Regions from separate parts of the Catenulispora subtropica genome, predicted to be linked through region 1. Evidence: riboswitches for the same ligand, from Rfam matches in the RefSeq annotation. Region 1 holds a riboswitch; the other holds the start of a gene.

Region 1 (15,416 bases):
CCCGATCAACGTCCGCAAGGCCGGCGGCTGCAACGACACCTCCGACGGCACGGTGGCCGCGCCCAAGGAGAAGTTCAGCTGGCTCGGCTGGTTCGGCTCGGTCCCCCGCTTCCTGCAGTACTGGCTGTTCGGTGGCTCCGGCTACGCGATCGCCCTGCGCTTCATCCTGCTGGTCCTGCTCCTGCTGGCCTGCATCCCGATGGTGATGCGCAAGGTCCGCCGCCGCACCCGCGGCAAGGTGGCCTCCGGCCGCGCCACCTCCCGGCGCGGCGCCAAACGGGGCGCCGACAAGCCGGACCCCGAGGACGACGAGAAGCTCGACTGGCAGTCCGCCGACGCCCCGTCGTCGCGCCGCCCGGAATCCGACCCCGAACGCCTCCGGATCCTGGCGGCCTGGGCCGAACTCCGCGACAGCGCCACCGACCTGGGCTACTCCTGGCCCTCGTCGGAGACCCCCCGCCAGAGCGCCCGCCGCATCACCAAGCAGGCGCACCTGTCCCGCCCGGCCCAGGAGGCCATGGACCGCGTCACCGGCCTGGCCGAGCGCGCGAACTACGCCAGGACCCTCCGCCGCCCCAGCCTCGGCGGCGCGGCGCCGACGCGGAACCTGATGGACGACGTCAAGGTCATCCGCGCCGGGCTGGCCGAGCCGGTCTCGCGCCGCACGCGCCTGCGCGCCACGGTGCTGCCGCCGTCGGCGCTGGCCGCCTTGCGGGAACGCCGCGAGGACCTGACCGGCCGCGTGTACGAGCGGCTGCAGGGGACCGGGACGCAGCTGCGGTCCCGAATGTCCGGTGCGGGGACGCGGCCGGAGGGCCGGGCCGGCGAAGGGCGGAAGCCACGGCGGTGACCGCGGAACGCGGCGCGAAGGCCGGGCCCCCGCAGCGGAGCCCGGCCTTCGTCCTCCACGGTGAGGGCTCACGGGCCTTGAGAGCAAGACAGGCAAGAAAAACCGCTGGTTCGACGCTCGACGACGTCGGACCAGCGGTTTTCCGTCTCTCTGTCCCGGGGGGGCTGCGGGGCCTAGAGGTTCCCCTCGTCCCTGCGCCGCTGCCACCGTTCCTCGAACCGCCGCATCGTGGGCGCCCGCCCGGCCTTGCCGGCCGCGGCCCGGACCTTGCGCCGGGCCACCGGCACGATCTCGCCGGGGGCGGGGATCCGGCGCCAGCTCGCGTAGGCCAGCCAGGCGCAGCCCAGCATCACGACGAAGCCGGCGACGCTCAGCACGATCAGGGAGATGACCACGCCGGCCACCAGCATGCCGAGGCCGACCACGAACCCGGCCACAGCCAGGAGGGCACGGCGTCGGAACAGTGCGCGCAGGTCCGCTCCCTGCAGCGCGGAGGCGAACTTCGGGTCCTCCGCGTGCAGCGCGCGCTCCATCTGCTCCAGCAGGCGCTGCTCGTGTTCAGACAGCGGCACTTGGCGAATCCTCCCAGCGTCCACAGCCACACATAGGCGGTGACTGTTCTAAGAATAGGCAGACCCCGGGATCTATGAAAGCTCCCGCAGGACCGATCCGAAGACCCCTTCATCCGAACGATGCCCGCGTATGCGCTGGGCTACGCATGCGTTGATCTCCGCTTGGAGGTCCCTCTCTTACAAGAACGCTCCGTAGGGCGGAAAGGTTCGCCCCGAGGCGGGGAACGGCATTACCAAATCCTTGCCCAAACGCTCAGGGCGCGCTCGGGGAGGGGGCCGAGCGATGCTCGACCGCCCGCGTGGAATGCCTGCAAATGCGCCCAAACAGGCTCAAGTGACTCTCAAGAGCGACTCCGGGGACACCAGAGTCGGCAGAGACTCCTGGGACGGCCTCGGGCCGCCGCACTTGGTCGCTTCGGCCGGTCGCCCGAATCGCCCGCGCTATTCGTCCGCGCCGGCCGCACCGCCCGCGCCGCCCGCGCCGCCCTTGCGGGCCAGCAGGTGCAGCCGCCCCGCCACCGCCCGGAACTCCGGCCGGTCCGCGACCGCCGCCTCCAGGGCCGCCAGATCCGCCGCTCCGTGGGGTTCGGCGTCCACCAGCGCCCCCGGCACGAGGTCCGTGAACACCCGCACCCCGTGCACCGTCTCCACCGCCAGCCCCGCTCCGCGCAGCAGCACGGTGAGCTCGTCCTCGGAGAAGCGCGCGGCCAGCGGGTCCTGGGCCCCGAACCGCCCGCTGGGGTCGGACAGCGCCCGCCGCGCCTCGGCGAAGTGCCCGCCCAGTGCGCGGGCCACCACCGCGGCCGTCCGGTTGGCGGCCAGCACGCTGACCACACCGCCGGGCCGCAGCACCTCGGCGACCGCGCGCAGGCCCGCCGCCGGGTCGTCGGTCATCTCCAGCACGCCGTGGCACAGCACCAGGTCCACGCTGCCCGGCTCGACCTGCTCCAGCAGCCCGGCGAGGTCACCCTGTACGGCCCGCAGCGCCTCCTTCGGGACACCGGCCTCGGAGGCCCGGCGCTCCAGCGCGGCCAGGGCGTCCGGACTCGGGTCCACGACGGTCACCCGGTGGCCCAGCTCGGCCATCGGGACCGCGAAGCCGCCGGTGCCGCCGCCGACGTCCAGCACGTCGCGGGGGCCGTCGGCGTCGAGCACGGTGCGCAGCGCCGTCCACAGGACCGCGGTCCGGGCCTGCGCGCGCCGGGTGGCGGGGCTGGGGGCGGTGGCGCTGGCGGCGCTGTCGGCCATGGGCGGTGCACTCCTGCGGGTCGGCTGGCTGCCGGTCGGGCGGTCGAACGGCAGGCGGGCGGCGGTCGGTCGGCGGTCGGGCCGGTCGGGCCCCGGTCGGGCCCCGGTCCGTCGGCAGTCGGGCCCCGGTCGGGCGGCGGTCGAACACGACGGTGATCGGCGCTCGGAGCCAGCGTAGTGGACCGGATCGGCGGGGGCCGGAGTGTCTCGCGGGGCGCGGCGTGCAGCGCGGGGCGGAAGGCGGGACTGCGGCGTGCGGCGCGGGGGCGGAAGGCGAGCCGCACCGTGCCCGAGACGCCGCCGCCGGGCCCCGCGCAGGTGGGCGCGGCCAATCCTGCCAGCACCTGTCAGTGTCCCGGTGCACCATGGAACACGTGCGCAGCGTGCCCTCCATCCTCCACGTCGACCTGGACGCGTTCTACGCGTCGGTGGAGCAGCTGCACAAGCCGAGCCTGCGCGGCAAGCCGGTGATCGTCGGCGGCGTCGGCGTGCGCGGCGTGGTGTCGACCGCGTCCTACGAGGCGCGCGCCTTCGGCGTGCACTCCGCCCTGGCCACCGGGATCGCCCGCCGCCGGGCGCCGAACGCCGCGTATCTGATCCCCCGCTTCGGCGCGTACCAGGCCTACAGCGAGATCGTCATGGGCCTGATGCACGACCTCTCGCCGCTCGTCGAGCCGCTGAGCCTGGACGAGGCGTTCCTCGACGTGTCGCATCTGTTCGAGCCCGGGGACACGGCCGGGCCCGAGGCCGGGGCGCGGCGGGCGCGGGAGATCGCCGGCGGCCTCCGGGCCCGGATCAAGGACGCGACCGGCCTGACCGCGTCGGTGGGCGCCGCGTCGTCCAAACTGGTCGCCAAGATCGCCTCGGACGCCGAGAAGCCGGACGGCCTGGTCGTGGTCGAACCCGGCGCCGAACAGGCCTGGCTGGACCCGCTGCCGGTGCGCGCGCTGTGGGGCGTCGGCCCGGCCACCGCCGAGCGGCTGCGCAAGATCGGCGCCACCACCGTCGCCGAGCTGCGGACGCTGACCCGCCAGGAACTCGTCGCGGTGCTCGGCACGAGCTACGGCGCCTCCCTCTACGCCATCGCCCGCGGCCTGGACGACCGGGACGTCTCACCGGACCGGGAGCTGAAGTCGGTCAGCGTCGAGGACACCTTCGCCGAGGACCTGCTGGACCCGGCCACCATCACCGCCGAGATGGACCGGCTGGTCACCCGGCTCAGCTCGCGGCTGCGCCAGGCCGGTCGCTCCGGACGGACGATCAGCATCAAGGTCCGCGGCCACGACTTCACCACGGTGTCCCGCTCCGAAACAACGGCCGGTCCCACGGACGACCCGGCGGTCATCCGCGCCGCCACGCATCGCATGCTGCCCGGCGCGGTCGCGGCCGCGACGCAGGCCGTGCCGGGGGTCCGCCTGCTCGGCGTGGGGCTCAGCTCGCTGGCCGAGTGGGCGCAGCTGGACCTGTTCGCCGCGGTCGAGGAGGACCTGCTCGACGAGGACGACCTCGACCCGGAGATGTGGGCGGACGACGACGCGGAAACGAACGCAGACACAGACACAGCCACAGACACAGCCACAGACACAGACGCCGTCGCCGACTCGGCCTCCGGGCTCGGTTCCGCGGAGGGCGCCGGCGACGCCTCCGACCCCGGTCCCGGCCCCGACCCGGCGGACCCCGCCCACATAGCCACGCCAGTCCTCACGGTCGAAGGCGAGCGCTCCCCCCGCCAGTTCGGCCCCCTGCCCCCGGGCACCCGCGGCGCGGTCGACGCGGCGCGCGCCGAGCGCCGCTTCCTCCCCGGCCAGGACGTCGACCACGACGAGTTCGGCCCCGGCTGGGTCCAGGGCGCTGGCCTGGGGCGGGTCACGGTCCGCTTCGAGACGCCGTGGTCGGAGCCGGGCCGCATCAAGACCCTGCGCGCTGACGACGAGGCCCTGCACCTGGTCGACTCCGCGGCCGTCGCCCGGGAGGCACTGGAGCGCCGGGAAGCTCGTCGGGCGCAGCCCTGACCTCCGCATTACCATCGGCCATATGACTGAAGAGCCCACCAAGACAGAGGTCGTCGACAACGAACTCGAAGACCGTTTCGAGGTCTGGTACGGCGGCCGCCTCGCGGGCTTCGCCGCCTACCGCCGCCGGGGCGGCGCGACGATCTTCGTGCACACAGAGATCGCCGACGAGTTCGGCGGCAAGGGACTCGGCACGGTGCTGGCCCGGCGGGCCCTGGACACGACCGTGGAGCGGGGCGAGACCATCGTCCCGATCTGCCCTTTCATCAGCGCCTACCTGCGCAAGCACCCGGAGTACGAGGAGCACGTCCGCTGGCCGGACTCCCAGGCGGCGGACCCGGCGGACCCGGCCGGCCGCTGAGAGGCCGCACCGACGATGAGCAACCTCGACGCCAACCCCGCCGAGCAGGACTGCCCCGCCAAGGGCGACCCGGGCCCGGTCGCCGAGCTGTACGAGGCCCGCGACGTCCCCCTGGGGGGCGTCCGCGGCGTCCACGTGATGCGCACCCTGCCGCAGCGGGTGCTGCCCACCGTGGGCGCCTGGTGCTTCCTGGACCATTTCGGCCCCCATGACACCCCGATGCACGTCAACCCGCACCCCCACATCGGCCTGCAGACCGTGACCTGGCCCTTCCAGGGTGAGATCCGCCACCGCGACAGCGTGGGCTCCGACGTCGTGGTGCGGCCCGGCCAGCTGAACCTCATGACCGCCGGCCACGGCATCGCCCACTCCGAGATCGGCACCACGCCCGGCCAGATCGGCCACGGCCTCCAACTCTGGACCGCCCTCCCGGCCGGCCACCGCGCCACGGCGCCCCACTTCGAGCAGCACCGGGACCTGCCGCTCTACGAACGCCCGGGCCTCCGCGCGATCGTCTTCATGGGCACTCTGGACACCGCCACCTCCCCGGCGACGACGTATTCACCGCTGCTCGGCGCCGACCTCACGGTGAACCCGGGCGCGGACGTGACCATCCCCTTGACCCACTACCACGAGCACGCCCTCCTCCTCATCGAGGGCGACCTCACCGCCGCGGACACAGACCTCCCACCTGGCCCACTCCTCTACCTCGGTACGGGCCGCAGCGAACTGACCCTGTCCAGCCGCACCGGCGCCCACGTGATCCTCCTCGGCGGCGAACCGTTCCGCGAGGACATCGTCATGTGGTGGAACTTCGTCGGCGGTTCCCACGAGGAGATCGAGGAAGCCCGGGCGGGCTGGGAGAAGCGGGACCAGGAGCGCTTCCCGGACATCGCCGGGCACACGGTAGAGGAGCGGATTCCCGCGCCGCCGTTGCCCGGGGTGCGGCTGAAGCCGCGGGGGCGGGGGCACTGAGAGGGCTGTCTCTCTGACACCAAGACGTTGAAGGGGCGCTCCCCACACGGAGCGCCCCTTCAACGTTCTTCCTTCTTCGGCGTACCTACGCCTCAGGTACAAAAACCCTTAGTTCCACCCGGGCATCGGGTACTGCTCCATCAGCTCCCGCACCTCGCCCGCGATGCGCGCGTACTGCTCGGTGTCGCCCTTCGCGGCGGCCTGGACGGTCTCGTCCATCCACGCGGCGATCTGGGCCATGTTCTCCGGGAGGAGGCCGCGGGTGGTGATGGCGGCGGAGCCCAGGCGGATGCCGGAGGGGTCGAAGGGCTTGCGGGGGTCGAAGGGGACCGAGTTGTAGTTCAGCTCGATGCCGGCGGCGTCCAGGGCCTTGGCGGCGACCTTGCCGGTGACGCCCTTGGGGGTCAGGTCGGCCAGGATCAGGTGGTTGTCGGTGCCGCCGGAGACCAGGTCCCAGCCGCGCTCGGTGAGACCGGCGGCCAGGGCCTTGGCGTTGGCCACGACGGTGGCCGCGTAGGTGCGGAACTCGGGCTGCGCGGCTTCCTTCAGCGCCACCGCGATGCCGGCGGTGGTGTGGTTGTGGGGGCCGCCCTGGAGGCCGGGGAAGACCGCCTTGTCGATCGGGGTGGCGTACTCCTCGGTGGTCATGATCATCGCGCCGCGGGGGCCACGGAGGGTCTTGTGCGTGGTCGTGGTGATCACGTCCGCGTAGCCGACCGGGGTGGGGTGCGCGCCGCCGGCGATCAGGCCGGCGATGTGGGCGATGTCGGCGACCAGGATGGCGCCGATCTCCTTGGCGATCTCGGCGAAGGCCGGGTAGTCGATGGTGCGCGGGATCGCGGTGCCGCCGCAGAAGATGACCTTCGGGCGCTCCTTCAGGGCCAGGTCGCGCACGTCGTTCATGTCGACGATGCCGGTCTCGCGGGAGACGCCGTACGCCACCGGGTTGAACCACTTGCCGCTCACCGACACCGGCGAACCGTGAGTGAGGTGGCCGCCCGCGGCCAGGCCGGCGCCCATGAAGGTGTCGCCGGGCTTCATGAACGCCAGGTACACCGCGAGGTTCGCAGGGGAGCCGGAGTACGGCTGCACGTTCGCGTGGTCGACGCCGAACAGGGACTTGGCCCGGTCGATGGCGATGGTCTCGATCGGGTCGATGAACTGCTGGCCCTCGTAGTAGCGGCGGCCGGCGTAGCCCTCGGAGTACTTGTTGGTCAGAACCGTGCCGGACGCCTCCAGGACCGCGGTGGAGACGTAGTTCTCCGACGCGATCATCCGGATCTTCTCGTACTGGCGGCGCGCCTCGTCCTCGATGAGACCGGCGATCTGCGGATCTTCCTTGGCAAGCTCGGGAATGGCGGGCGAGTGCATGTGATGCCTCCTCGGGCGTCATCGTCCGAAGGGACACCCAGGCGCACGGTGCCCGCTCTGTCTCTACGCTTCCTGGTGGTCGGTTCCACCTCCGCGCGCTCCCATAAGGACCCATCCCTATGAAAAGCGTGCGTTCTGCGCCAGTCGCGATGTATAGATGCTATCGCTGTGCGGGTTCCAGGAGCGCCACGCATTCCACATGCCGGGTCATCGGGAACAGGTCGAACGCCCGCAGGTCGGTCAGCTCGTAACCGGCCTCCGCGAAGTACGCCACGTCCCGCGCCAGCGCCGCCGGGTCACAAGCCACGTACGCCACCGCGCGCGGCTTCAAGCCCGCGATCCGCGTGCACACCTCACGTCCGGCCCCGGCCCGCGGCGGGTCCAGCACGACGACGTCCGCGCTGTCCGGCACGTAGCGGTCGTCCGCGAGAACCTCGTCCACAGAGCCCTCTACGAGATCCACCCACGGGAACTCCCCGCTCTCCTCCACGTCCTCCTCGAACCCGAGGTTGTGCGCGGCGTCCCGCACCGCCTGCCGGTCCAGCTCCACGGCCAGCACGGACCCGTCCTCGCCGACCGCCTCGGCCAGCGGCGCGGTGAACAACCCGACGCCGCTGTAGAGGTCCAGGGCGGTCTCCCCTTGTGTCGGGTCCAGGAAGTCCAGGACGGCCTCGGTCAGCACGTCCGGCGCGGCGGGGTGCACCTGCCAGAACCCGCTGCCGCTTACCCGCCACGTACGGCCCTCGGCTACCTCGCGCACATAGGGGCGTCCATGGATGCGCTGCACTCCGGAGATGTGGGTGTTCCTGGAGACGCCCCGGAGAACGGACACCTTTACGTCCGCGTCCACATAAGGCATCTGCTCCCCGCGCGCAGGTGTCACGACAAGGGCCCGGTCCGCCGAGCCCGTGGCCGCGATCACCTCAACGGACTCCATCCCCGGCCAGTCCCGCTGGAGCGCTCCGACCTCGTCCACTCCAGCGGACGCGATGGCGCACTCCTCCACCGGCACCACCTCATGCGACCGGTGCTTGCGGAAACCCAGCTGCCCCTGGGGATCCACCGCGAACTGCACGCGGGTCCGCCAGCCGAACGGCGAGCCGACCTCCTCGACGACCACTTCGCGGTCCAGTTTCGCGAGGCGCCGCAGTTGCTCCTCAACCACCTGCCCCTTGAGCCTCAGCTGAGCCTCGTAGGCCACGTGCTGCCAGTCGCAGCCGCCGCACAGTCCGGGCCCGGCGTACTGGCAGGGAGCCTCCACACGATCCTCAGAGGCCTCGAGGATCTCCACTGCGTCGGCACGCCAGAAGGAGTCCTTGGCGTCCCCCTCGGTCACGAGGGCGATCACCCGCTCGCCCGGCAGGGCATGCCGCACGAATACCGCACGGCCCTCGTGGCGGGCCACACAGAAGCCGCCGTGCCCGGGCGGGCCGACCTCGACCTCGATCCGCGTGCCGACGGCGTCACCGACGCGCTCGGAGCGTTCCTGACGGCCTCGCCGGTCCGGCCGGCCTTGAGAGCCGGGGCGGTCCCCACGGCCGCTCTGGGCGGCGTTGCGGCGGCCGGGATCGGCGTCTGAGGGGCGGCGGCGAGCTGCTGGTCGGTTCACGCGTCCCAGCCTATGGGGTGCCGGTGCGACGCACAGACGGGTGCACGGATGAGCGTGCGTGTGCCCCACGCATTCCCCGGCCGAAGCCCGCCAGAAGCAGGCCGGGGAGTGTGAGTGGGCCCCACGCATTCCCCGGCCGAAGCCCGTTAGGAGCGGGCCGGGGAAGGTGAGGGAACACGTCCTCACGCCCCGTAGTACCGTCGAGATACGAACATCGAAAGTCTCATCGTCCGAAGTCTCCCGAGAGGGCCAAAGTGCACGTCGTCATCATGGGGTGCGGCCGGGTGGGGTCCACCCTGGCGCACAGCCTGGAGGATCTCGGCCACACGGTCGCGATCATCGATCAGGACCCGGGAGCCTTCCGCAGGCTGAGCCCGCACTTCGCGGGCCGCCGGGTGACCGGCACCGGGTTCGACCGCGACACCCTCGCCGAGGCGGGGATCGCGGAGGCCGGCGCGTTCGCCGCGGTCTCCAGCGGCGACAACTCGAACATCATCGCCGCGCGGGTGGCGCGGGAGAACTTCGGTGTCGAGAACGTCTGCGCGCGCATTTACGACCCGCGCCGCGCGGAGATATACCAGCGTCTGGGCATCCCCACCGTCGCCACCGTGCGCTGGACCGCCGACCAGATGCTGCGGCGGCTGCTGCCGGCCGGCTCCACCGAGCTGTGGCGCGACCCCAGCGGCCAGGTGGCGCTGATCGAGGTGCACGTGGATCCGGGCTGGATGGGCCACCGGGTGGCCCGCCTGGAGGAGGCCGCGGAGGCCCGCGTCGCGTTCCTCACCCGGCTCGGCGAGGGCGTGCTGCCCGCCGCCGACACCGTGCTGCAGGACGGCGACCTGGTGCAGGTCATGGTGGCCCCCGGCGACGTGGCGCGGGTCGAGGAAGTTCTCGCGAAGGGACCGAGCACCTGATGCGCGTCGCAATCGCCGGGGCGGGCAACGTCGGCAGCTCCATCGCCAAGGAGCTGCTGGAGAACGGCCACGAGGTGCTGCTGATCGACCGCGACCCGTCGCGGATCGCGGTCGAGGGCCTGCCGACCGCCGAGTGGCTGCTGGCCGACGCCTGCGAGATCTCCTCGCTGGACGAGGCGGCCCTGCAGCGCTGCAACGTCGTGGTCGCGGCCACCGGCGACGACAAGGCCAACCTGGTCGTGTCGCTGCTGGCCAAGACCGAGTACGGCGTGCCGCGCGTGGTGGCCCGCATCAACCACCCGAAGAACGAGTGGATGTTCGACGAGAAGTGGGGCGTGGACGTCGCCGTCTCCACCCCGCGCCTGCTGTCCGCGCTGGTCGAGGAGGCGGTCTCGGTCGGCGACCTGGTCCGCCTGCTCCGCTTCAGCCAGGGCGACGCCAACCTGGTCGAACTGACACTGCCGAAGGACACCGCCCTGGTCGGCACCACGGTCGGCGAGGTGGCCTGGCCGGAGGACACCGCCCTGGTGACCATCATCCGCGGCGGCCGCGTGCTGATCCCCTCGCCGGAGGAGCCGCTGGCGGCCCTGGACGAGCTGTTGTTCGTGGCGCACGTGGACCGCGAGGAGGAGCTCGAGGACCTGCTCTCGCCGGCGATGTCGTCAGAGAGCTGAGCTCCCGCCAGGAAGCGGATACGAGGGGCCCGCGGGATCGTTCCCGCGGGCCCCTCGCGCTCTCACTGCACGTGCTTGGCGATGAAGGCGAAGACTTCGTTCTTCACCTGCGGCCACAGGTCGACGCCGTGGTCGCGATCGTTCTTCAGGATGTGCAGCGTCTTGTCCTTCTCGGCAGTGGCGTCGTACATCCTCTGCGCGTCAGTGGCGAACCGTGAGTCCTCGTCGCCTGCGAAGAAGGCGACCGGGACCTGGAACGTCTTCACCGCGGAGACCGCGTCGGCCGGGCCGTAGGCTGTGGGGCCGGACAGCGACACCACGCCCTGCACCGCCGGAGTGACCTCGCCGGCCGCCGCCAGCACCGCGCTGCCGCCCATCGAGGCGCCGATCAGCACGATCTTCTGGTGGCCCCGGGCCCGCAGCTGCTCGACGGCCTTGGCGACGTCGGTGTCGATGCCACCGCCCATGGTGATCGCCATGACCGTGTAGTCATTGGCCGGGAAGTCGGTCCAGATCGACGACCACTGGCACAGGGTGGCGTCCACCTGATGGGCCAGGACGACCCCGATCGGGCCGGTGCCGATCGTGTACGCCTCGACGTTGTGGCCGTTGCCGCCCTCGAAGTGCGTGACGTGCTTCGCCGCATCGGGGTCGCCCTGCAGACAGGTCGCGTCGATGGAGGGCGACGTGCTGGGCGTGCCGGGCGCGCTGGACGGTGCCGCCGCCGGGTGGGAAGCGCTCGAGGAGCACCCGGACACCGCCAGGACGGCTACGGCCGCCAGTGCGGGCAGAGCATCGAGAACGTGTCGTCGCATGCCCGGTGTGACGCGTCGACCGGCGCGTCACGTTGCGGTGTCAGGCGGGCTCGTCGCCCTCGGCCGTCCCGGCCCCCTCGGCCGGCTCCGGCATCACCGGCGGCGGCGCGTTCTTGATCATCTGCCAGGCGAAGTACAGGCAGGCCAGGTAGGGCGGGTAACCCAGCACCAGCCGCATCACGCCCAGCGCGGTGGTGTGGTGGGTCAGGTACAGCGGCACCTGCACCGCCAGCTTCACCGCGAACAGCCCGGCCAGCAGCCAGGTGGCGTTGGTGAACGCCCGCAGCCGCCCGGGCACCTGCTTCCAGGTGGTCATCTCGCCGGTGATCGGCCCGATCATCAGCCCGACGATCGGCCAGCGGGCCAGCGCGGTGCCGGCGAACAGCAGGAACGACCCGAGGTTGATCAGGATGCCCGGCAGGTAGTAGTTCTGCGCGTGCCCGGAGAACTTCGCGAACGCCGCGCAGACCAGGACGCCGAACAGGCCGGAGAAGGCGTGCTGGAGCGTCTCCCGGCGCAGCAGCCGGATCGCGAACATGACCACGGCCACCGCGACCGAGCCGATGACGGCCGGGTTCAGGCTGTTGGTGGCGGTGTAGACGATGAGGAAGACGATGGCCGGCAGGCCGGCGTCGGCCATGCCCATCTTGCCGCCGAAGGCCTTCTTGACGGCCTCCTCGTAGGCCTTGGCCTCCGCCTCCTTGGCCGCCGCGTGGGCGGCGCCGTCCGCGGCGTCCGCCGCGACGTCGTCCAACGCCGCCCGCATGACGCCCTCGAACGCGGCCGCGTCGCGGCCCCGGCTCGTCGGTTCGGCGCGCTGGCCGCTCTCCAAGGACATACTGCGAACTGTAGCGGGCCGAGCCGTCCTGGACAGGACTGCTCGGCCCGCGGATCACTCGTTGGCGCGGATCAGGCGCGGATCAGACGCGGCTCAGGCGTGGCTCAGCGGGTCTCGGTGATCTCCGGACCGCGCTGGAACGGGTTCAGGTCGCCCTGCTCGTACTGGCCCGGAGCCTGGTCGCCGGCCTGCTGCTGCATGGCCTGCTGGGCCTCGGCCGGCATCCGCAGCGGGATCGGGTCGCGCGGGGCCATCGGGGAGGCCCCGCGGTTGACCACCGTGTCGCGGAAGACGTGCTCTATGTCACGGGCCTCCTGCGGCTGCACCGCACCCTGGCCCGAGACCACGCCGCGCAGGAACCACCGGGGACCGTCGACACCGATGAAGCGGACCAGCTGGATGCCTCGGCTGCCGTCCGGCGCCTGCACCGGCACCTGGGCGCGCAGCTCCACGCCGAACGGGCCCTCGCGCTCGTCCACGGTGCCGCCCTGCTTGGAGATCTCCAGGGCGATCTCGCGGCGGACCTCGTCCCAGATGCCCTCGCTACGCGGGGCAGCGAAGGCCTGCAGCTGCACCGCCGACTGCCGGGCCACGACGGTGGCGGCGATCACCTGGTCGGCGTCGGCCATCTCCAGCCGCAGCTCCATCCCCTCGACCGCCGGCACCAGCAGGGCACCCAGGTCCACGCGGCCGGCCTTGGGGTCCTCGACCTCGTTGAAGTCCCAAGGACCCGCGGCCCGCGAGACGTCGGCGAGGGAGATCTTGCGCTCCTCTTCCTTGGCCTCGGTCAGGTCGCCGTAGGCGTCGGCCTCGCTCACCCGGTCGCGCCGGCCGGATTCGGCCTTCTGTCCGCGTCGGAAAACCACGGCTTCCCACTCTCTCTATCTCTGCGTCCCACTGACGCAGCGCTCTGCTCCACGGGGCGCCGTCCGCCCCGAGCCGTCAGGGCCCGGCCGGCGGCGCCGACGGACACGGTGGTACCCCGGCTCGCGGCCGGCCTGCCTTGCACCGATCGTCGCGAGGGCCCCGGTGAGAGTACCGTCACAACGACTCTCTCAGGGAAACGCGCGGGATCTAGGCAGGTGTTCCCGCCGCCGTGCCGGTCGAACCGAAACCGCCGTCGCCGCGGTGCGAACCCGGGAGCTCGGCGACCTCGTGGAAGACCGCCTTATCGACTCTTTGTACTACAAGCTGGGCGATGCGGTCGCCCCGCTTGAGCGTGACCGGCTCGCGCGGGTCCAGGTTGACCAGGATGACCTTGATCTCCCCGCGATACCCGGCGTCGACCGTGCCCGGGGCGTTGACCAGCGCCACGCCGCAGCGCGCGGCCAGACCGGAGCGCGGGTGCACGAACGCGGCGTAGCCGTCGGGCAGCGCGATCGCCACGCCGGTGGGCAGCACGGCCCGCTCGCCGGGGGCCAGCGTGGCGTCGACCGTGGTGAGCAGATCGGCGCCGGCATCCCCCGGATGGGCGTACGCGGGCAGCGGCAGAGTGGGATCGAGCCGCTGGACGAGGACGTCGACCGGGGCCACTACGGGTTGACCTCGAACGCCCGCGCGGCGCGGAGCTGCTCGGGGTCGTGCATGGCCTCCTGGACGTCCTCCAGGCGGCCGTTGGACAGGAAGTGGTCCACCCCCACCTGGATGAAGATCGCGGTGGCGCGCACCGCGGCCGGGCCCTCGGGCCCGTCGAGGCGGCCCACCGCCGAGGTGAAGATCTTGCGGCCGGCGACGCCGTCGCACTGCGCGGTGATGTGCAGCGTCGTCCCGACCGGAACGGGCAGCAGGTAGTCGGTCTCCAGCCGGCCGGTGACGGCGATCGCGCCGAGCAGCCAGTTCACCGCGCCGAGCGCCTCGTCGAAGGCGAGGGCGAGCAGACCGCCGTGGGCCAGCCCGGGCGCGCCCTGGTGGTTCTCGGTGACGGTGAACTCGGTGGTGACGCTCAGCCCCTCGCCGACCGTGGAGGACACCCGCAACCCGCCCAGTGCGTCGTCGCCGCAGCCGAAGCAGCGCGAGTAGTGCGAACCGAGCTTGGTGCCCGCGGCCGGGGCGTTGGGATGCTTGTCCGGCATGACGGCGTCCGGAGGAGGAGTGGTCGAGGCAGGTCTCACACGAGGAATCTACCGGTAGGTCGAGGTGGTCACCGATCGGGCGTGGCCACGCTCACACCCGATCGGGTTGTGATCAGGGCTGGGGGGGCGCGCACTGACAGTCCACTCTCCGTATCCGCCCCGTATCACTACCACTGATATCCAAGCCCGCCCGCCGTCTTACGTTCCTCGGTATGAAGTCCATGAAGACCCCTGAAACGGACGGACTCCCCGAGGTCGGCACCCTTGTCCGCGATGCCAACGGCCGGATCGGCCGGTTGATGGCCTATACGCGGGCGCGGGCATGGTTGCGGCCGCCGGGCGGGGGCCGGGAGTGGGATGTGGATCCCAGAACGATCAGTTCGGTGCCCGGGTGGGACGCCACGGAGGCGGGGAGGGGAAGCAACGCGGGTTGATCTCCATGTCCGCCGGCCTCCCGGGTGCCGGTAGCGGCGGGAAGCGGATGTGGCAGATTGTCGGCATGGAAGGCAAGGACAGCGGTACCTACGAGGAGCGCCTGACCGCGCCGGTCGGCTGGTGGGCCATAGCCCTCCTGGCCGGGGTGATGGCAGGGCTCATCTTCCTGCGCGCGAGCCCTGTGGCCGCGATCGTCGCGGCGATCGCGACGGCCGTCGGGGCGGCCGCGCTCGTCGTCGCGTACGGACGCGTGGGAGTACGGATCCGTGACGGGTACCTGGAGGCCGGTGCGGCACGCCTCCCGCTGACGGCGCTCGGGGCGGCCACCGCCCTGGACGCCGAAGCCGCACGGCGGCTGCGGACCACGGAAGCGGACGCGCGCGCCTTCATGATGTTGCGGGGATATGTACGGACGGCCGTACGCGTGGAGGTGGTGGATCCGGAGGATCCGACGCCCTACTTGTATCTGTCGACACGGCGGCCGGAGAAGCTCGCCGGAGCCCTGCAGCCCCGCTAAGGCAAAGGCCCCGCTCGAAGCGGGGCCAAGGGGCACAGAGACTACCTCCGCGACTACACCTGCTCAGGCGCAGTCCTTGCAAATCATCTCGTTCCCCTTCTCACGTGCCAGCTGGCTCCGGTGGTGCACCAGGAAGCAGCTCGTGCAGGTGAA
Region 2 (15,416 bases), on a different contig from region 1:
CGCCGTGGGTGGAGGTGTGGGAGTCGCCGCAGACCACGGTCATCCCGGGCTGGGTCAGGCCCAGCTGCGGGCCCACCACGTGCACGATGCCCTGCTCGGCGTCGCCGAGCGGGTGGATGCGCACGCCGAAGTCGGCGCAGTTCTTGCGCAGCGTCTCGATCTGCAGCCGGGAGACCGGGTCGGCGATCGGCTTGTCGATGTCGAGGGTGGGGGTGTTGTGGTCCTCGGTGGCGATGGTGAGCTCGGGGCGCCGCACCTGGCGGCCGGCCGCCCGCAGGCCGTCGAAGGCCTGCGGCGAGGTCACCTCGTGCAGCAGGTGCAGGTCGATGTAGAGCAGGTCGGGCTCGCCTTCGGCCGAGCGGACCACATGGTCCGCCCACACCTTCTCGGCCAGGGTGTGGGGCATCGTCGCTCCTGTCTTCCCACTTGTTCGCATCTGTCGCCCTCCGCCGGCGCGGCCTGTCGATCTTTCCGGTCCGCACGCCTTGCGTCTCGGGATCTGAGACGGCAGAATTCGGTCTATGGACAACTCTAGCGGAGTCGGCGTCCTGGACAAGGCCGCCGTCGTACTGAGCGCCCTGGAGGCGGGCCCCACAACCCTGGCCGGCCTGGTCACCGCCACGGGTTTGGCGCGCCCGACCGCGCACCGCCTGGCGGTCGCGCTCGAACACCACCGTCTCGTATCCCGGGACATGCAGGGCCGTTTCATCCTCGGCCCCCGGTTGCAGGAACTGGCCTCGGCGGCCGGCGAGGACCGGCTGCTGGCCGCGGCCGGGCCGGTGCTGGCCGCGCTGCGCGACCACACCGGCGAGTCCGCGCAGCTCTACCGGCGCCAGGGCGACCTGCGGGTGTGCGTCGCGGCCGCGGAGCGCATGTCAGGGTTGCGCGACACCGTGCCGATCGGCTCGGCACTGCCGATGACCGCCGGCTCGGCCGCGCAGATCCTGCTGGCCTGGGAGGAGCCGGACCGGCTGCACCGCGGCCTGCAGGGCGCCCGGTTCACCGCCACGACGCTGGCCGGTGTGCGGCGTCGCGGCTGGTCCCAGTCGGTCGCCGAGCGCGAGCAGGGTGTGGCCTCGGTCTCGGCGCCGGTGCGCGGCCCCAACAACCGGGTCATCGCCGCGGTGTCGGTGTCCGGCCCGATCGAGCGTCTCACCCGCCAGCCGGGGCGCCTGCACGCGCAGTCGGTGGTCGAGGCCGCGGCCCGGCTGAGCGAAGCGGTGAAGCGGGGCTCGTAGCGGACGGCGCGCGGGCACACTGGACGCGTGAGACGGATGAGACTCGCACGAGGCCGACGACACAACGGCGTGTCCGTCGCCCGGCTCGCCGGCGCCCTGGCGGCCCTGGCCCTGTTCGCGGCAGCGGGATGCTCGAAGAGCGACGCCGGGCCGACGCCGAAGCCCGCGGTCTCGACACCCGGCCCCGGCTCCACGACGGTGTCGAAGGTCACACTCGACGGTCCCGTCTACGGAATGCCGGCCGACAGCGGCGACGGCGTCTTCGCCGCGACGGAGAACAACACGGTCTACGCCCTCTCACCGACGGACGGATCGGTGAAGTGGAGCAAGCACTTGGCCGAGCCCTTCCGGCCCCACGGATGCGGGAACATCGTTCCCCTCGGGATCACCGGCGCACCGGTCTACGATCCCGCTTCCCGTCTTGTCTATGTGGTCGCCGAGGACGCGACCGCCCACCATGTGCTCTACGGCCTCGCGGCGGCCGACGGCCACGTCGTCTCGCACGTGGAGGTCGACCCGCCTTTCGGCGACCGCGACTTCCTGCAGCAACGGCCGGCCCTGACCCTGTGGCACGGACACGTGTTCGCGGTCTTCGGCGGCCTGGCCGGCGACTGCGGCGACTACACCGGCGCGGTCGCATCCGTCGACACCGCCTCGGGATCCGTGCAGTGGTTCGAGGCCTCGACCTCCGGCCGCGGCGGCATGTGGGCGCCGGGCCGACCGGCGGCCGGACCGGACCGCCTGTACTTCTCCATCGGCAACGGCAACGCCGACAAGGCCGGCGACCCCTTCGACGGCACCGACTCCGTGGTCGCCCTGGACGAGAACGCCAAACGCGTCGACCTGTTCGCCCCGGCCTCCTGGGCCTCCGACAACGCGAACGACGCGGATCTGGGCTCGATGAACCCGCTCCTGGCCGCCGGCCACGTGATCATCGCGGGCAAATCAGGCCAGGGATACCTGCTGGACCCGAACCACCTCACGACCGCGACCGCCTTCCCCGCCTGCGCCGCGTTCGGCCAGGCGGCGTCCGCCGGGGACGTCGTGTACCTGCCGTGCGCGGACGGCACGCGCGCGTTCCGGATCAGCGGCACCCAGCCGACGGCCTTGTGGCACGCGGCGAAGGCGAACGGCCAGCCGGTCCTCGACGACGGCCGCCTCTGGGTCACCGATGGGGACGACGGCGTACTGCTCGCGCTCGATCCCGCCACCGGCGCGACGACCGCGCGGGTCAGCGTCGGCGCGTTGCCGCACTTCGCCACGCCGACCGTCGTCGGGGACAAGGTGTTCCTGGGGACGATGGAGGGCGTGGCGGTGGTTTCGGCCGGCACGTGAGCCGATCGGTCGGCGCGGCCCTGGGATGCGGGATGGACCGCGCCGCGTAGAGTCGAAGTACCTTGATTCAGTCGCCGCGCCGGAGCGCTGCCGCCGCCGCGCTAACCCCGCGCGACCTGCCACCGGGCCGCCGCCACCGTCTGCTCCAGCAGCACCGCGATCGTCATCGGCCCGACGCCGCCGGGCACCGGCGTGATCAGGCTCGCTTTCTCGGCGGCCGAGGGGAAGTCCACGTCGCCGACGTTGCCCGGGTTGTATCCGGCGTCGATGACGACCGCGCCCGCCTTGACGGCGTCCCCGGTCAGGAACCGCGGCCTGCCGACCGCGGCGACGAGGATGTCGGCTCGGCGCGTGAGGGCGGCCAGATCCGCAGTCTTCGAGTGGCAGTAGGTCACCGTGGCGTCGCGGGCCAGCAGCAGCATGCCGACCGGTTTGCCGAGGATCGGGCTGCGGCCCACGATCACGGCGTGGCGGCCGGCGAGGTCGACCGAGTACGCGTCCAGCAGCCGCAGGATCCCGCCGGGGGTGGCGGAGGCGAAGCCGGGCTCGCCGAACGCCATCGCGGCGAAGGAGTGCATGGTCACGCCGTCCACGTCCTTCTCCGGGGCGATGGCCTCGAAGGCGGCGCGCTCGTCGATGTGCGGCGGGACCGGGTGCTGGAGCAGGATGCCGTGCACTTCCGGGTCCTGTGACAGGCCGGTCAGTGTCGCGACCAGTTCCGCGGTGGTGGCCGTCTCCGGCAGTTCCACGTGCCGCGAGCCGATCCCCGCTTTCGCACTGCGGTTCTGCTTCATCCGGACGTAGGTCACCGAGGCCGGGTCCGAGCCGACCAGAACCGTCGCCAGACACGGCGTCACGCCGGCCTGGGCCTTCAGCGCGGCGGCGTCCGCAGCCGCCTGCTCCACGATGCGGCGGGCGACCGCCGTGCCGTCCATGAGCAGAGCAGAGGGGATTCCAGCAGACATGGGCGCGCCTCCCGGGCGTCGATGTGACGAATCGCCCAGGCGCACGGCAGAAGACGAGGTGTCAGGCCGCTCCCCGGTGGTACCCCACCTCAGCGCCAGTCACGGCCCGACACCCACTGTAAATCAGGACTCAGGCGTCCGGGGCGATCTTCGCCATCGCGTTGATGATGCGGTCCATGGAGTCGCCGCCCTTGGGGTCGGTCAGGTTCGCCAGCATCTTCAGCGTGAAGCGCATCAGCATCGGGTGGGACAGGCCGCGCTGGGTGGCCAGGCTCATCACCTTCGGGTTGCCGATCAGCTTCACGAACAGGCGGCCCAGGGTGTAGTAGCCGCCGTAGGTGTCCTTCAGGGCGCGCGGGTACGCGGACAGCGCGCGCTCACGCTCGAGGCCGGCCGGGCGGGCCAGGGCCTGGGCGATCACGTCGGCAGCCAGTTCCCCCGATTCCATGGCGTAGGCGATGCCCTCGCCGTTGAACGGGTTCACCATGCCGCCGGCGTCGCCGACCAGGAGCACGCCGCGGGTGTAGTGCGGCTGACGGTTGAAGCCCATCGGCAGCGCGGCGCCGCGGATCGGCTCGGTGCGGTTCTCCTCGTTGAAGCCCCACTCCTCGGGCGTGTTCTTCAGCCAGGAGCGCAGCAGGTCGGGGTACTTCACGTTGCGGAACGACTTGGTGGTGTTCAGGATGCCCAGGCCGACGTTGGAGGTGCCGTCGCCCATGCCGAACACCCAGCCGTAGCCCGGCAGCAGCCGCTCGCCGTCCCACAGCTCCAGCCACGACTCCAGGTAGTCGTCGTTGGTGCGCGGCGACTTGTAGTACGTGCGGTACGCCACGCCCATCGGGCGGTCGTCGCGCTTGTGCAGACCCAGCGCGATGGACAGCCGGGTCGAGTTGCCGTCCGCGGCCACCACCAGCGGCGCGTGGTAGGCGGTCTCGCGCTTGCCGCCGTCGGCGTCGGTGACGCGCGCCGTCACGCCGATCACCCGGTTGCTGCGCGGGTCCACGATCGGGCCGGTGACGTTGGTGCCCTCCCGGAGCCGGGCCCCGGACTTCTCGGCCTGCCGGGCCAGGATCTGGTCGAAGTCGGCGCGCGGCCGCACCAGGCCGTAGTTCGGGTACGCGGCCAGGTCCGGCCACGCCAGCTCCAGCCGCATGCCGCCGCCGATGATCCGCAGGCCCTTGTTGTGCAGCCAGCCGGCCTCCTCGGAGGTGTCCACGCCCATCCGCACCAGCTGCTTCACGGCGCGCGGCGTGAGGCCGTCGCCGCAGATCTTCTCGCGCGGGAACCGGGCCTTCTCCAGGAGCAGCACGTCCAGTCCGGCGCTGGCCAGGTGGTAGGCGGTCGCCGAGCCCGAGGGCCCGGCACCGACCACGATGACGTCGGCGACGTTTTCCGAGGGCACAGCCTCGGCCGGGGCGGTGGAAGCAGTTTCGGCGGTCACACGGCCGATTCTAGAGCCCCCGATATTCAAACCTACGGTGCCTGCCCGCCTTCACTGGGAGCGGGCTTGAGTCGCGTGGTGTTGTCTTGGGCCGGATGGTCCTTGCCGGCCGGTCCGGCGGCGAACGCCAGCAGCATGGTGGCGGTGACCTTCTGCGCGAAGGCGTGCGCCGGGCCGTCCATCTTGTCCGTGCAGCCGCCGTCCACGAGCGCGCAGTTCCAGCGCATGGTGCCGGTCGAGAACACGCCGGCGCCGGAGGGCACGGTGTAGTACGCGGCGTCGGCGTAGGACTTGGTCTTGCGGCAGGTGATCGGCGAGTGCGAGATGGCCTGGATCGGGTGCGGCGTGCTGCTGTCGGAGACGACCCGGTCGTACTCGACGCCCACCAGCCCCTTGAAGGCCTGCCCGGCCTTGGCGTCGGTGCCGGCCAGCAGCCAGGAGCCGGGGTCGTAGACGACGAGGTCGGCGTTGGCCGGGTTGCACTCGTAGAGCACCCCGGTCAGGACGTTCTCCGGCCGCGGCTGCGGCGGGTACCGCCAGTCCTGCGTGGACTCCGCCGGATCGGTGACGTGGATCGGGTCCTCGGCCGCGTCCTTGTAGTCGACCTGGACGCGGTCCTTGCCGAGCGGCGAGTCCTGGAACCGGATGTGCCGGAACACCGCGTTCGCGCCGAGGAAGGCGATGTTGGTCCCGGCGTCCCGCGCCTTGGTCACAGTGTCGCGCATCTGCGCCGACCAGTACTCGTCGTGCCCGAGGGTGATGATGGCGCGGGCGCCCTGGAACAGCCCCGGGTTCTCGTGCAGGTCCAGGTCGGTCGCGTAGGCGAGCTGGAGGTCGTGCTCCGAGGCGAGCTTCTCAGCGAAGACGATCGAGGACTGCTCGTAGGTCTGGAAGCGGTCGGCACCGGTGGAGTCGTAGGGCCGGTCGTAGGAGACGATGCGCGCCCGGTGCGCGTAGTCGTTCTTCGGACCGCCGCTGTAGAGGTCGTAGCCGCCGTACTCGTTGTAGGCCTGCCACGTGGTGACCGCGTTGATCAGCACCACCTTGCCGGCGGTGGACGTCGACTTGACGGTGATCGGGACGAACCGCGATCCCTTGGTCCCGGCCTTGCCCTTCGCGTCCACCGGGTCCAGGCGGATCAGGTACGCGCCCTCCGGCCAGCCGGCGGTCGACACGGTCAGCGACGGCTGCCAGGCCGTGGTGACGGTGTTCACCTGGGGCTTGACCGTGGCGCCCGGCTGGACCGCGCCGGGCGTCGGCGCGGACTTCCACACCTCGCGGCCCTGCGCGCCGTTGTAGTACCCGATACGGAACGCGGTCGCGGTGAATTGCTGCGCGACGGTGTTCACGTAGAGCTTGAACGACTGGCCCGACGTCACCGCCACCTGGTCGGCGTAGCCCTCGATGCCGTGGTCCTCGCCGCTGTCGATGCCGTTCTTCCACGCCGGCGTGCCCGGCTTGGCGTTCTCGGCCTTCACGCTGAACGCACCGGCCAGAGCCGGCGCGCCGTTGTCCGCCGCGCCTCCGGGGACGCCGCTGCTCGCCTGGGAACCGCCGGGACCGCCTCCGCCCTGCCCCGGCTTCTTCGAGCCGTCTCCCGAGCAAGCCGCGGCCGATGCCAGCATGAGCACCGCCGCGGCGAGCCCCGTCGCCCGCCTTATTCGAGCCTTCACAGGCTCAGTCTTCCTTGATCCCGCGATGCAATGCGACGATTCCCCCAGTCAGGTTACGGTGCGCGACCCGCCGCCAGCCGGCCTTGCCGATCACCGCGGCCAGCTCTCGCTGGTCCGGCCACGCGCGGATGGACTCGGCGAGGTAGACGTACGCGTCCGGGTTCGAACTCACCTTCGTCGCGACCGCCGGCAGCGCCTTCATCAGGTATTCGATGTAGACGGTGCGGAAGGGCGCGAAGGTCGGCCGGGAGAACTCGCAGACCACCAGGCGCCCGCCGGGCTTGGTCACCCGGTGCATCTCGCGCAGCGCCGAGTCGGTGTCCTGCACGTTGCGCAGGCCGAAGGAGATGGTGACGGCGTCGAAGGAACCGTCCCGGAACGGCAGCCGCGTGGCGTCGCCGGCGGCGAACGTGAGGTGCGGCAGGCGGCGCTTGCCGACCTGCAGCATGCCGAGGGAGAAGTCGCAGGAGACCGTCTGCGCCCCGGCCGCGTGGAACGGCTGGGTGCTGGTGCCGGTGCCCGCCGCGAGGTCCAGCACGCACTGACCGGGCCGGGCGTCGACGGCGTCGCGGACGGCGCGGCGCCACAAGCGCGTCTGGCCGAGCGCCAGGACGTCGTTCGTCAGGTCGTAGCGTTCGGCCACGCCGTCGAACATGGCGGCGACTTCGTGGGGCTGCTTGTCCAGCGATGCTCGGCTCACGGGCCGATTCTCTCACCCGGCCCGCGGCTCCCGACGTCGCGGTGGGGTCGGGAGCCGCGGCGAGCCGCCGACCGCCGGGATGCGCGCGCGGAACCGGCGTGGTCCGGCGTGGTCCGGCGTGGTCCAGCGCGGCGCCGTCAGACCTTGCGGTGCACGATCGTGCCGCCGAGCACGGTGGCCACGCACCGCCCGTGGTCGATCAGCAGCCGGTACGGGTCGGCGGTCGCAGAGACCGCCGCGCCGGTCGCCTCCGAGTCCTCGGGCACCGCGAAGACCGCGAAGTCGGCGCGCACCCCGGGCTCCAGCCGGCCGACCCGCTCCGGGCCCTCGGACAGGCCCAGCGCGACGGCGCCGCCGAGCGTCGCCGCCTCGACGATGCGCTGGTCGAGGTCGTCCGCGGTGTATCCCTGCTCGCGGGCGACGGCGCGCAGCGCGCGGGCCTCGTCGAGCAGGTCCAGCGACGGCGACGACGCGGCGGAGTCCGTCCCGATCCCTATCGGCGAGCCCTCTTCCAAGTACGCGGCCACCGGCGGCCGGCCCGCGTCCAGGATCCGGTTCGAGCGCACGCACAGCGCGACGGCCGTGCCCCGCTCGCGCAGCAGCGCGCGATCGGACGCGCTGACGTGGATGCCGTGCGCGATGTGGCAGTCGGCGCCGAGCGCGCCGCGCGCGTCGGCCCACTCCACCGGCGTCAGGCCGGTGCCGCGGCCGAGGATGTCGGAGAAGTCCAGGCCGAACTGCTTGGCGTTCTCGGCGAACGGGCCGGTGCCGCTCAGCACGTACTCGGACTCCTGCAGGGTCTCGGCGATGTGCGGGTGCAGTCGCTTGCCGCGCTCGTGCGCTATGGCGACGCAGTCCTCGTACACGCCGGTGCTGATGGTGAACGGGGTGTGCGGGGAGACGCCCCGGACCGGGGCCCCGGCACCGTCCACCGCCGCGAGGAACTCGGCCCGCCGACCGGCCGCCCAGGAAGCGTCGTCGGCGAAGACCGCCTCGATGTAGGCCACGCCCCGGATGCCCGAGCGGGCGATGGCCGACAGCACCACCGGCTCGGTGACGATGTCCGCGACCGCGGTGGTGCCCGTCTCCAGGTACGCGTGCAGGCCGCGGCGCGTGGACTCCTGCCACATGGCGTCGGTGAACGTCGCCCGCCGGGCGACCATCTGGTGCAGCCACTCCGGGAACGGCAGTCCGGAGGAGGCGAGATCGCCGAAGTCGAAGTACTGGGTGTGGGCGTGGCTGTTGACCAGGCCCGGGGTCAGGATGCCGGGCCAGTCCCGGACCCGGGCGCCGGGGTGCGCCGCGACCAGCTCGGCACGGGTGCCGACGGCGGTGACACGGCCGTTGTCGACGAGGATCGCGCCGTCGGGAATCGGGGCGAAGGTCATCGGGAGGACGAGCGGGGCGGCGTGGAGGGTCAACACGGTTCGAGGTTATGCCACCGCCGCCCGGTGTTGTCGCCCGGCCTCCAGCCCGGGGATCATGGTGGCCCGTGTGGGGGTTGTGGATTCTTCTCGTCGTGGCGGCCGTTGGCACCGCCCTGCCGGCCTTGGTGGCCGGCTACGCCGCGGTCAAGGGCCGGCATCGGCAGGGCGGCGAATCGACGCTCGTGTTCCCGGCCGTCGGGCCGATGCTGTTCCTGCTGCCGGTCTGGGTCGTCGCCGGCATCCTGTCCGGGCTGGGCATGTCCGCCTGGGGCCACGGGGTCACCGGCACGGTCGGCACGGCCGCCGCGGCGGTCTTCGGGCTGTTCGCGCTCGTCTCCGGCGGCTTCCTGCTGGTCTGGTGGGTGCGGGGTGCGAGACGTGCCGCCCGCCTGAACAAGCAGCAGGTCTCGTACCCGGACTGAGGAGTACGACGGGACCGGGGGCCGGGGTCGCCGCCCGCCGCGCGTCGTCCCCAGGGACGGACCTGACCCTGGCAGCACCGGCGGCGAAACGTCAGGAGAACCCGTGCTCCGCCAAGGCGAGGGCGAGACGGTCCGGGTGGCGCGTCGGCACGAGCCACAGGGAGCTGACTTCCGTCCGGTAGCTGCGGCTGAAGGAGTTCACGTTCAAGTAGTTGCCGAAGTACCGGCGGGGAGGCGGCGGCTCGCCGACCACGCTGGTGGCCTCGGCGAGTTCGACGACCAGCACCGCGCGCGCGAACGGCGGGACCAGCACGCCGGCCGGGATCGTGAAGTCCGCCATGCGGCGCGGCACGCCCCAGTAGCGGGTCGGGCTGAAGATCCGGCGCGCCCGCATCATGGCGTCCACCAGCCGCGGACTGGTCTCGATCCGGGTGGTGTCGATCGCGGACCACGGGATCAGGTACGCCCCACGGGCCGCGCCGAGGGCGCCGACCGTGAGGCCGGCGTCTCCGACGACGATGCCGGTGCGCCGGTTGCGCATCAGCAGGCTGATCGCGATGGAGAACGGCGGCGCCAGCAGCACCACCGGGACCGCGACGAACCACACCGGGTCCGCCGCGATCCCCAGGACGACGGCGGCCGCGACCAGCAGCGCCGGCAGCAGGCCGCCGCAGGCGATCAGGCGCCCGCTGAGCGCGGAGCGCGGTTCGCGGTACTCCTCGCCGTCCGGCGGGTCCGTCACGTCCGGCACCTCCGGCCTCACGTCACCAGGATCCGGTGGCGAACACCCGGGCGAGCAGCGTCCCCAGCTCCTCGGCGGTCAGCACCGTGACCTCGTCGGGGATCTCCGGATCCTGGCGGAACAGGCGCACGTGCGCGGTGGCGCCGGCGCTGATCACCGAGACGCCCGCCTCGGTCACCGGCTTGCCGTCCTGGTGCTTGAACCGGCGGATGTCGTACGGATAGGAGCCGGCCTGGTCCTGCCGCGGAACCATGGCGACCTCGGTCAGGATCCTGACCGCGGCGGCCTCGGACACCAGCAGGTAGCGGGTCATCCAGCCCAGCGGACCCATCTTCTTGGTGTTCTCGTAGGGCTTCGACGACGGCAGCGCCACCGGCTCCTCGATCACCACACCGCGGACCGGCTGCTCCAGATCGCCGACGGCGAGGAACTGCAGGCACCGGGTCTGCTTGTTGACGACGTCGGTCGCCACCACGAACGACGGCCGCTCCCGGGCGGCCTGCACCAGGCCGAGTTCGGGCGACAGGCTCCAGGCCCGCGCGTCCGACCCCTCCGGCTGGTCGTCGAGCAGCAGACCGCGCTCGCGCAGCGCGTCCAGCGCCAGGTCCATCGCCTTGGTGCGGTTCTTCTCCCCGAACTCGTTCCAGGCGTTCATCACCCGCTGCTCGAACAGGGCCTGCGCCGGGCCGCCGAGCACGCAGCGCTCCAGCCCGGACAGCACGGTCAGCTCCACGGTCTCGCCGGCCGCGGCCCGCTCCAGCAGGCGGGCGGCCGCGGCCTCGCGCTCCAGCGGCGTCATCAAGTTCTCGGTGTTCATGTCTTCTTCGTTCCTCGTGCGCCGCTAGAACAGACTCGTGACCGCGTGCCAGGCCTTCTTCGCACCGTGGCCGATGTCCTTGCCGACGGTCTCGGCGCCGTGGCCGATGTCCTTCACGGCGGTGACGGTACCGTGGCCGACCGCGTTGCAGACGTTCCGGAACGGCTTCCAGTGGTGGTACAGGAACGTCCCGGCGAGGTACACGCCGGTCCCGATCATCACCACCTCGCCGACCACCGGGATCTCGTCCATGAACATGTTGGCGGCGATCAGGCCGCCGTTGATGCCCGCCGCGCCGCGCTCGGTCCAGCCCATCACGCCCTTGTCCGGCGGATACGCGACGGTCAGGGCGTCGGCCAGGATGCCCAGCCCGCCCAGGCCGTAGCTCAGGCCCCTGATGCCGGCGATGCCGCTCGCCGCGGTCCGCAGCCAGGCCGGCGCGAACGCCGCGAAGGCGTCGAGCTCGCCGCCGACCCGCTCGGTCAGGTTCGCCGCCTCGATCAGCGCCTCGGAGGCGGACTTGCCGCTCTTCATCAGCCCTTCGACGCCTTCGAGGGCCTCGTCGATCTCGCCGAGCCACTCGCTCGGCTGGCCGGCCACCTTCTCCAGCAGGCCGATCCAGTGGTCGGCGGCGACGATGTCCAGCGGCGACAGCACGCCCTCGAGGATCAGCCGGTACGGCTCGATCACCTCGTACCAGGGCTTCTTCTCCTCGCCCTCGCCGCCCTCGCCCTCACCGGAGTCCTTCTTCGCGGCCTCCAGGTAGTGCTGGTTCAGCTCGTGCGCCTCGGTCTGGACCGAGTCGGCGGCGTCGTGGGCGTCCTTGACGTCCATCTCCTTCTGCCGGCCCGGCCCCGCCTTCTCGTGCTGCGCGGACTCGACGTCGGCCTTGGCGTTCTTGGCCTTGGCCTCCAGCGCGTCGGCGTCGTGCTGGAAGCCGGCCAGCTGCCCGGCCCAGCCCTTGGAGGCCTCGGCCAGCTTGCCGGCGTCGGTGATGATCGCCTGGAGCGCCGGGATCGCCTTCTCGAAGACCTGGACCTCGGTGGCCTGTTTGGCGTCACCCTGCCAGGGGCCGACGTCGATGCCCTTCAGCAGCGCCATGATGGCGTTCAGCTCGGTGACGGCCTCTTCGTGCTTGCGGGCCAGACCCTGGGTGCCGCCGACGTCCCCGGGCGTCGGGTCCCAGCCCAGGTTCGGCATGGGGCGGGCGTGTGCGCTCACGGCATCTCCCGGTGGTGGCCGCCGGACGAGGCCGCGGTGGCGAGCTTGCGGTCGGTGTCGTGGACCGACGTGCCGACGTCGGTGACCTTGGACGCCAGTTCGTTGACGCTGACCGCCAGCAGGCCGAGCCGGCCGGAGAGCGCCTCCTGCATCTTGTGCAGGGCCTCGATGAGCGGATCCGCGCCGACCACGTCGGCGTCCATTCCCCGCAGCGATTGGCTGAGGGTCTGCATGCGTGTCGCCGCGCTCCTCAGCGTGCTGGCGATGCCACTGAGCGTGGCATCGTCGAGTACCAATGTCCCTGACATAGGGCCGCCCCCTGTGATGCGTGCCGAAACCCGCGTGACCGTCATGTGCGCCCGATGTGAACTCGCGACAATCTAGCGGGCTCCGGCACCCCTATACAAGAACCCTTAGATCATTTCCTCAGTTGACCCGGCGCTCGTGGCCCGTCCAGTAGGGCTCGCGCAGTTTGAACTTCTGCAGTTTGCCGGTGGCGGTGCGCGGCAGGACCTCGCGGAACTCCACGCTCGTCGGGGCCTTGTAACCGGCGATCAGGCCCTTGCAGTGCCGGATCACCTCGGCCTCCGTCGTGGCCCGGGAGCCGTGGTCGTCCTTCAGGACCACCAGGGCCTTGATGGTCTCGCCCCACTTCTCGTCCGGAACGCCGATCACCGCGCACTCGGCGATCGCCGGGTGCTTGTACAGCGCGTCCTCCACCTCGATGGACGACACGTTCTCGCCGCCGGTGATGATGACGTCCTTCTTGCGGTCGGAGATGGTCAGATAGCCGTCCTCGCCGATCTCGCCGCCGTCGCCGGTGTGGAACCAGTCGTCCTCCAGGGCCCGCGCCGACTCCTCGGGCTGCTGCCAGTAGCCGGACAACACGACGTTGGAGCGGACCAACACCTCGCCCTCCGCGTCGGTGACCATCCGCGTGCCCAGCGACGGGACGCCGGCGCGCATCAGGTTCCGGGCGCGCTCCAGGCTCGACAGGCCGTCCCACTCGGCACGCGGCCGGTTCACGGTGACCAGCGGGGCGGTCTCGGTGAGGCCGTAGATCTGGTTGAACTGCCAGCCCAGCACGTCCTCCACCTGCTGGATGACGGTGCTCGGCGGCGGGGCGCCGGCCACCACCACCCGTACCCGGTCCCGGCCGGGGATCTCACCGTCCCACTCCCTGGCCGCGGCCAGCACCATGGCGATGACCGTCGGGGCGCCGTTGAGCAGCGTGACGCCGTGCTCCTCGACGCGCCGCAGGATCTCGGCGCCGTCCACCTTGCGCAGCACGACCTGCCCGGCACCGAGGCCGGTGACCACGTACGGCATGCCCCAGCCGTTGGCGTGGAACATCGGCAGCGTGTGCAGGTACACGTCCCGCTCGCCGACGCCGAGGTGCAGCCCCATCAGGACCGCGTTCAGCCAGAGGTTGCGATGCGTCAGCTGCACGCCCTTCGGCCGCGCGGTGGTGCCGGAGGTGTAGTTGATCGTGGCGGTGTCGCCCTCCTCCACCGCGTGCCGCACCGGATCATGGTCCCCGCTGAAGAACTCGGCGTCGCAGTCCTCGCCGATCACGAACCGGTGCCGCGCCGCCACCTCCTTGAGCGAGTCGTCCAGCTCCGGATCGACGAGCAGCACCTCGGCCCCGCTGTGCTCGACGATGTAGGCCACCTCCTCGGCCTTCAGGCGGAAGTTGACCGGCACCAGCACCCGGCCGTACCCGCTGACGCCGAAGAACGAGGTGAGCAGCCGCGCGGAGTTGTGGGACACCACAGCCACCCGCGCCCCGGCCCCGACCCCGAGCCGGTCCAGCGCCGCGGCCTGCGCCCGCGCGCGCCGCGCGAGCTCGCCGTAGGTCAGCGTGCCCCAGGAGGGCGCGGGCTGGTCGGGTTCGTCGACGATCGCCGCGCGGTCGCGATAGACGAGCTCAGCGCGGTCCAGGAAGTCCGAGACAGTGAGGGGAATCTGCATCTCCTCACTGTCTTACTTCTCAGTAGCCCTGCCTAGAGGGTGTCCAACTGTTCACCCGCCCGGCGGGTTGACACCGCAAATACTAAGCGCGCATACTAAATCCATGACGACGAAGACTCTCGGCACCGCCCGCATCACCTCGGCCGCCGCCCCGGCCGCCTTCTTCGCCCGCTGGGCCGACATGGCCACCTGGCCCGAGTGGAACGCCGACACGGAGTGGGTGCGGCTCGACGGGGAGTTCGCCGCCGGGGCGACCGGCGTGCTGAAGCCCAAGGGCGGGCCCAAGACGAAGTTCGTGGTGGAGAAGCTGGACGACAAGGAGTTCACCGACGTCTCGCTGCTGCTCGGGGCGCGGCTGACGTTCCGGCACCTCGTGGCCGCCGAGGCGGACGGCACGACGGCGGTCGAGGTGGCGGTGACGCTGGCCGGGCCGATGGCCCGGGTCTGGAACCTGATCCTGGGCAAGGGGATCGCCGAGACCCTGCAGAGGGACCTGGACAGCCTGAAGGACGCGGCCGAGGCCGACGCCCACGGCCCGCACGGCGCCCCGGTCGGCGCCGGCTCCGGCGTGCGGGCGGAGGTCACGGCATGAGCACCCGGTACTGGCTCGGGGTCGTCTGCCGCGACCACGTCCGCCGCGGCACCGGACTGGGCATCGCCCAGCTCGGGCACGGCAAGCGGACCGGGCTGGCGCGCCTGAGCCCCGGCGACTGGCTGGTCTACTACTCGCCGCGCACCAGCCTGCGCGGCGGGGCTCCGCTCCAGGCGTTCACCGCTCTCGGTGAGGTCGTGGACGACGTGATCTGGCAGGCCGACGAGGGCGCGTTCCAGCCCTGGCGCCGCCGGGTGCGGTATCTGCCCGACGCCGTCGAGGCGCCGATCGCCGGATTCGGCGGGCGGCTGGACCTGACCTCCGGGCCGAACTGGGGCTATCAGCTCCGGAGGGGGCTGGTGGAGCTGACGCCGTCCGATTTCGCCCGGATCCGGTCCGCTATGGTCGGCTCGTGACCCCATCGGACCTCGCCACCGGATTCGCCGACGCCGAGGAGAGCCCCGGATTGCTGCTCTGGCAGGTCACGAACCGCTGGCAGGCGGCGATCCGGGCGAGCCTGAAGCCCCACGGCCTGACCCACGTCCAGTTCGTCCTGCTCGCCGCCCTCACCTGGCTGGGCGGCGACGGGCCGGTCACCCAGAAGGCGCTGGCCGACCACGCCGCGACCGACCCGATGATGACCTCGCAGGTGCTGCGCGCCCTGGAGGAGCGCGGCCTGGTCGAGCGGCGCCCGCACCCGCAGGACCGGCGGGCCCGCGCGCTGGCCGTCACGCCGGCCGGACGCGATCTGGCCAACCGCGCCGTGGTCGCCGTCGAGGCCTGTGACGCCGCGTTCTTCGGGGCGCTCGGCCCCGACGTCGCCGGCTTCGCGGCCGCGCTGCGGCGGCTGAAGAGCGCCGCCGCCTAGCCCG

What was found. Region 1 has a riboswitch for ZMP and ZTP ahead of glyA (serine hydroxymethyltransferase). Riboswitches for the same ligand answer to the same signal wherever they lie in the genome.
Region 2: it holds a riboswitch for ZMP and ZTP, as region 1 does, so the genes downstream of both, ABD466_RS20590 (bifunctional 5,10-methylenetetrahydrofolate dehydrogenase/5,10-methenyltetrahydrofolate cyclohydrolase) here and glyA (serine hydroxymethyltransferase) in region 1, are expected to answer to the same signal.

What each region holds. Positions count from the first base shown of each region.
Region 1 covers NZ_BAAAQM010000002.1:171,225-186,640, reverse strand. The annotation lists gene ABD466_RS03035 (transglutaminase TgpA family protein) at 1-850, shown strand, start outside; gene ABD466_RS03030 (DUF3040 domain-containing protein) at 1,024-1,422, opposite strand; gene ABD466_RS03025 (methyltransferase) at 1,864-2,670, opposite strand; gene ABD466_RS03020 (DNA polymerase IV) at 3,045-4,682, shown strand; gene ABD466_RS03015 (GNAT family N-acetyltransferase) at 4,705-5,043, shown strand; gene ABD466_RS03010 (pirin family protein) at 5,059-6,018, shown strand; gene glyA (serine hydroxymethyltransferase) at 6,127-7,389, opposite strand; ZMP/ZTP riboswitch at 7,418-7,547, opposite strand; gene ABD466_RS03000 (class I SAM-dependent RNA methyltransferase) at 7,550-8,998, opposite strand; gene ABD466_RS02995 (potassium channel family protein) at 9,253-9,912, shown strand; gene ABD466_RS02990 (potassium channel family protein) at 9,912-10,586, shown strand; gene ABD466_RS02985 (alpha/beta hydrolase family protein) at 10,649-11,401, opposite strand; gene ABD466_RS02980 (DUF3159 domain-containing protein) at 11,442-12,239, opposite strand; gene ABD466_RS02975 (DUF3710 domain-containing protein) at 12,344-13,105, opposite strand; gene dut (dUTP diphosphatase) at 13,314-13,772, opposite strand; gene ABD466_RS02965 (PaaI family thioesterase) at 13,772-14,311, opposite strand; gene ABD466_RS02960 (hypothetical protein) at 14,524-14,745, shown strand; gene ABD466_RS02955 (DUF3093 domain-containing protein) at 14,811-15,263, shown strand; gene ABD466_RS02950 (DUF4193 domain-containing protein) at 15,327-15,416, opposite strand, start outside.
Region 2 covers NZ_BAAAQM010000023.1:6,736-22,151, reverse strand. The annotation lists gene leuC (3-isopropylmalate dehydratase large subunit) at 1-406, opposite strand, end outside; gene ABD466_RS20600 (IclR family transcriptional regulator) at 522-1,238, shown strand; gene ABD466_RS20595 (outer membrane protein assembly factor BamB family protein) at 1,275-2,573, shown strand; gene ABD466_RS20590 (bifunctional 5,10-methylenetetrahydrofolate dehydrogenase/5,10-methenyltetrahydrofolate cyclohydrolase) at 2,675-3,538, opposite strand; ZMP/ZTP riboswitch at 3,565-3,651, opposite strand; gene ABD466_RS20585 (geranylgeranyl reductase family protein) at 3,669-4,979, opposite strand; gene ABD466_RS20580 (N,N-dimethylformamidase beta subunit family domain-containing protein) at 5,012-6,652, opposite strand; gene ABD466_RS20575 (demethylmenaquinone methyltransferase) at 6,657-7,352, opposite strand; gene ABD466_RS20570 (amidohydrolase family protein) at 7,490-8,776, opposite strand; gene ABD466_RS20565 (hypothetical protein) at 8,872-9,201, shown strand; gene ABD466_RS20560 (hypothetical protein) at 9,293-9,964, opposite strand; gene ABD466_RS20555 (hypothetical protein) at 9,966-10,760, opposite strand; gene ABD466_RS20550 (hypothetical protein) at 10,785-11,981, opposite strand; gene ABD466_RS20545 (hypothetical protein) at 11,978-12,214, opposite strand; gene ABD466_RS20540 (AMP-binding protein) at 12,408-13,952, opposite strand; gene ABD466_RS20535 (SRPBCC family protein) at 14,056-14,544, shown strand; gene ABD466_RS20530 (EVE domain-containing protein) at 14,541-14,960, shown strand; gene ABD466_RS20525 (MarR family winged helix-turn-helix transcriptional regulator) at 14,957-15,412, shown strand.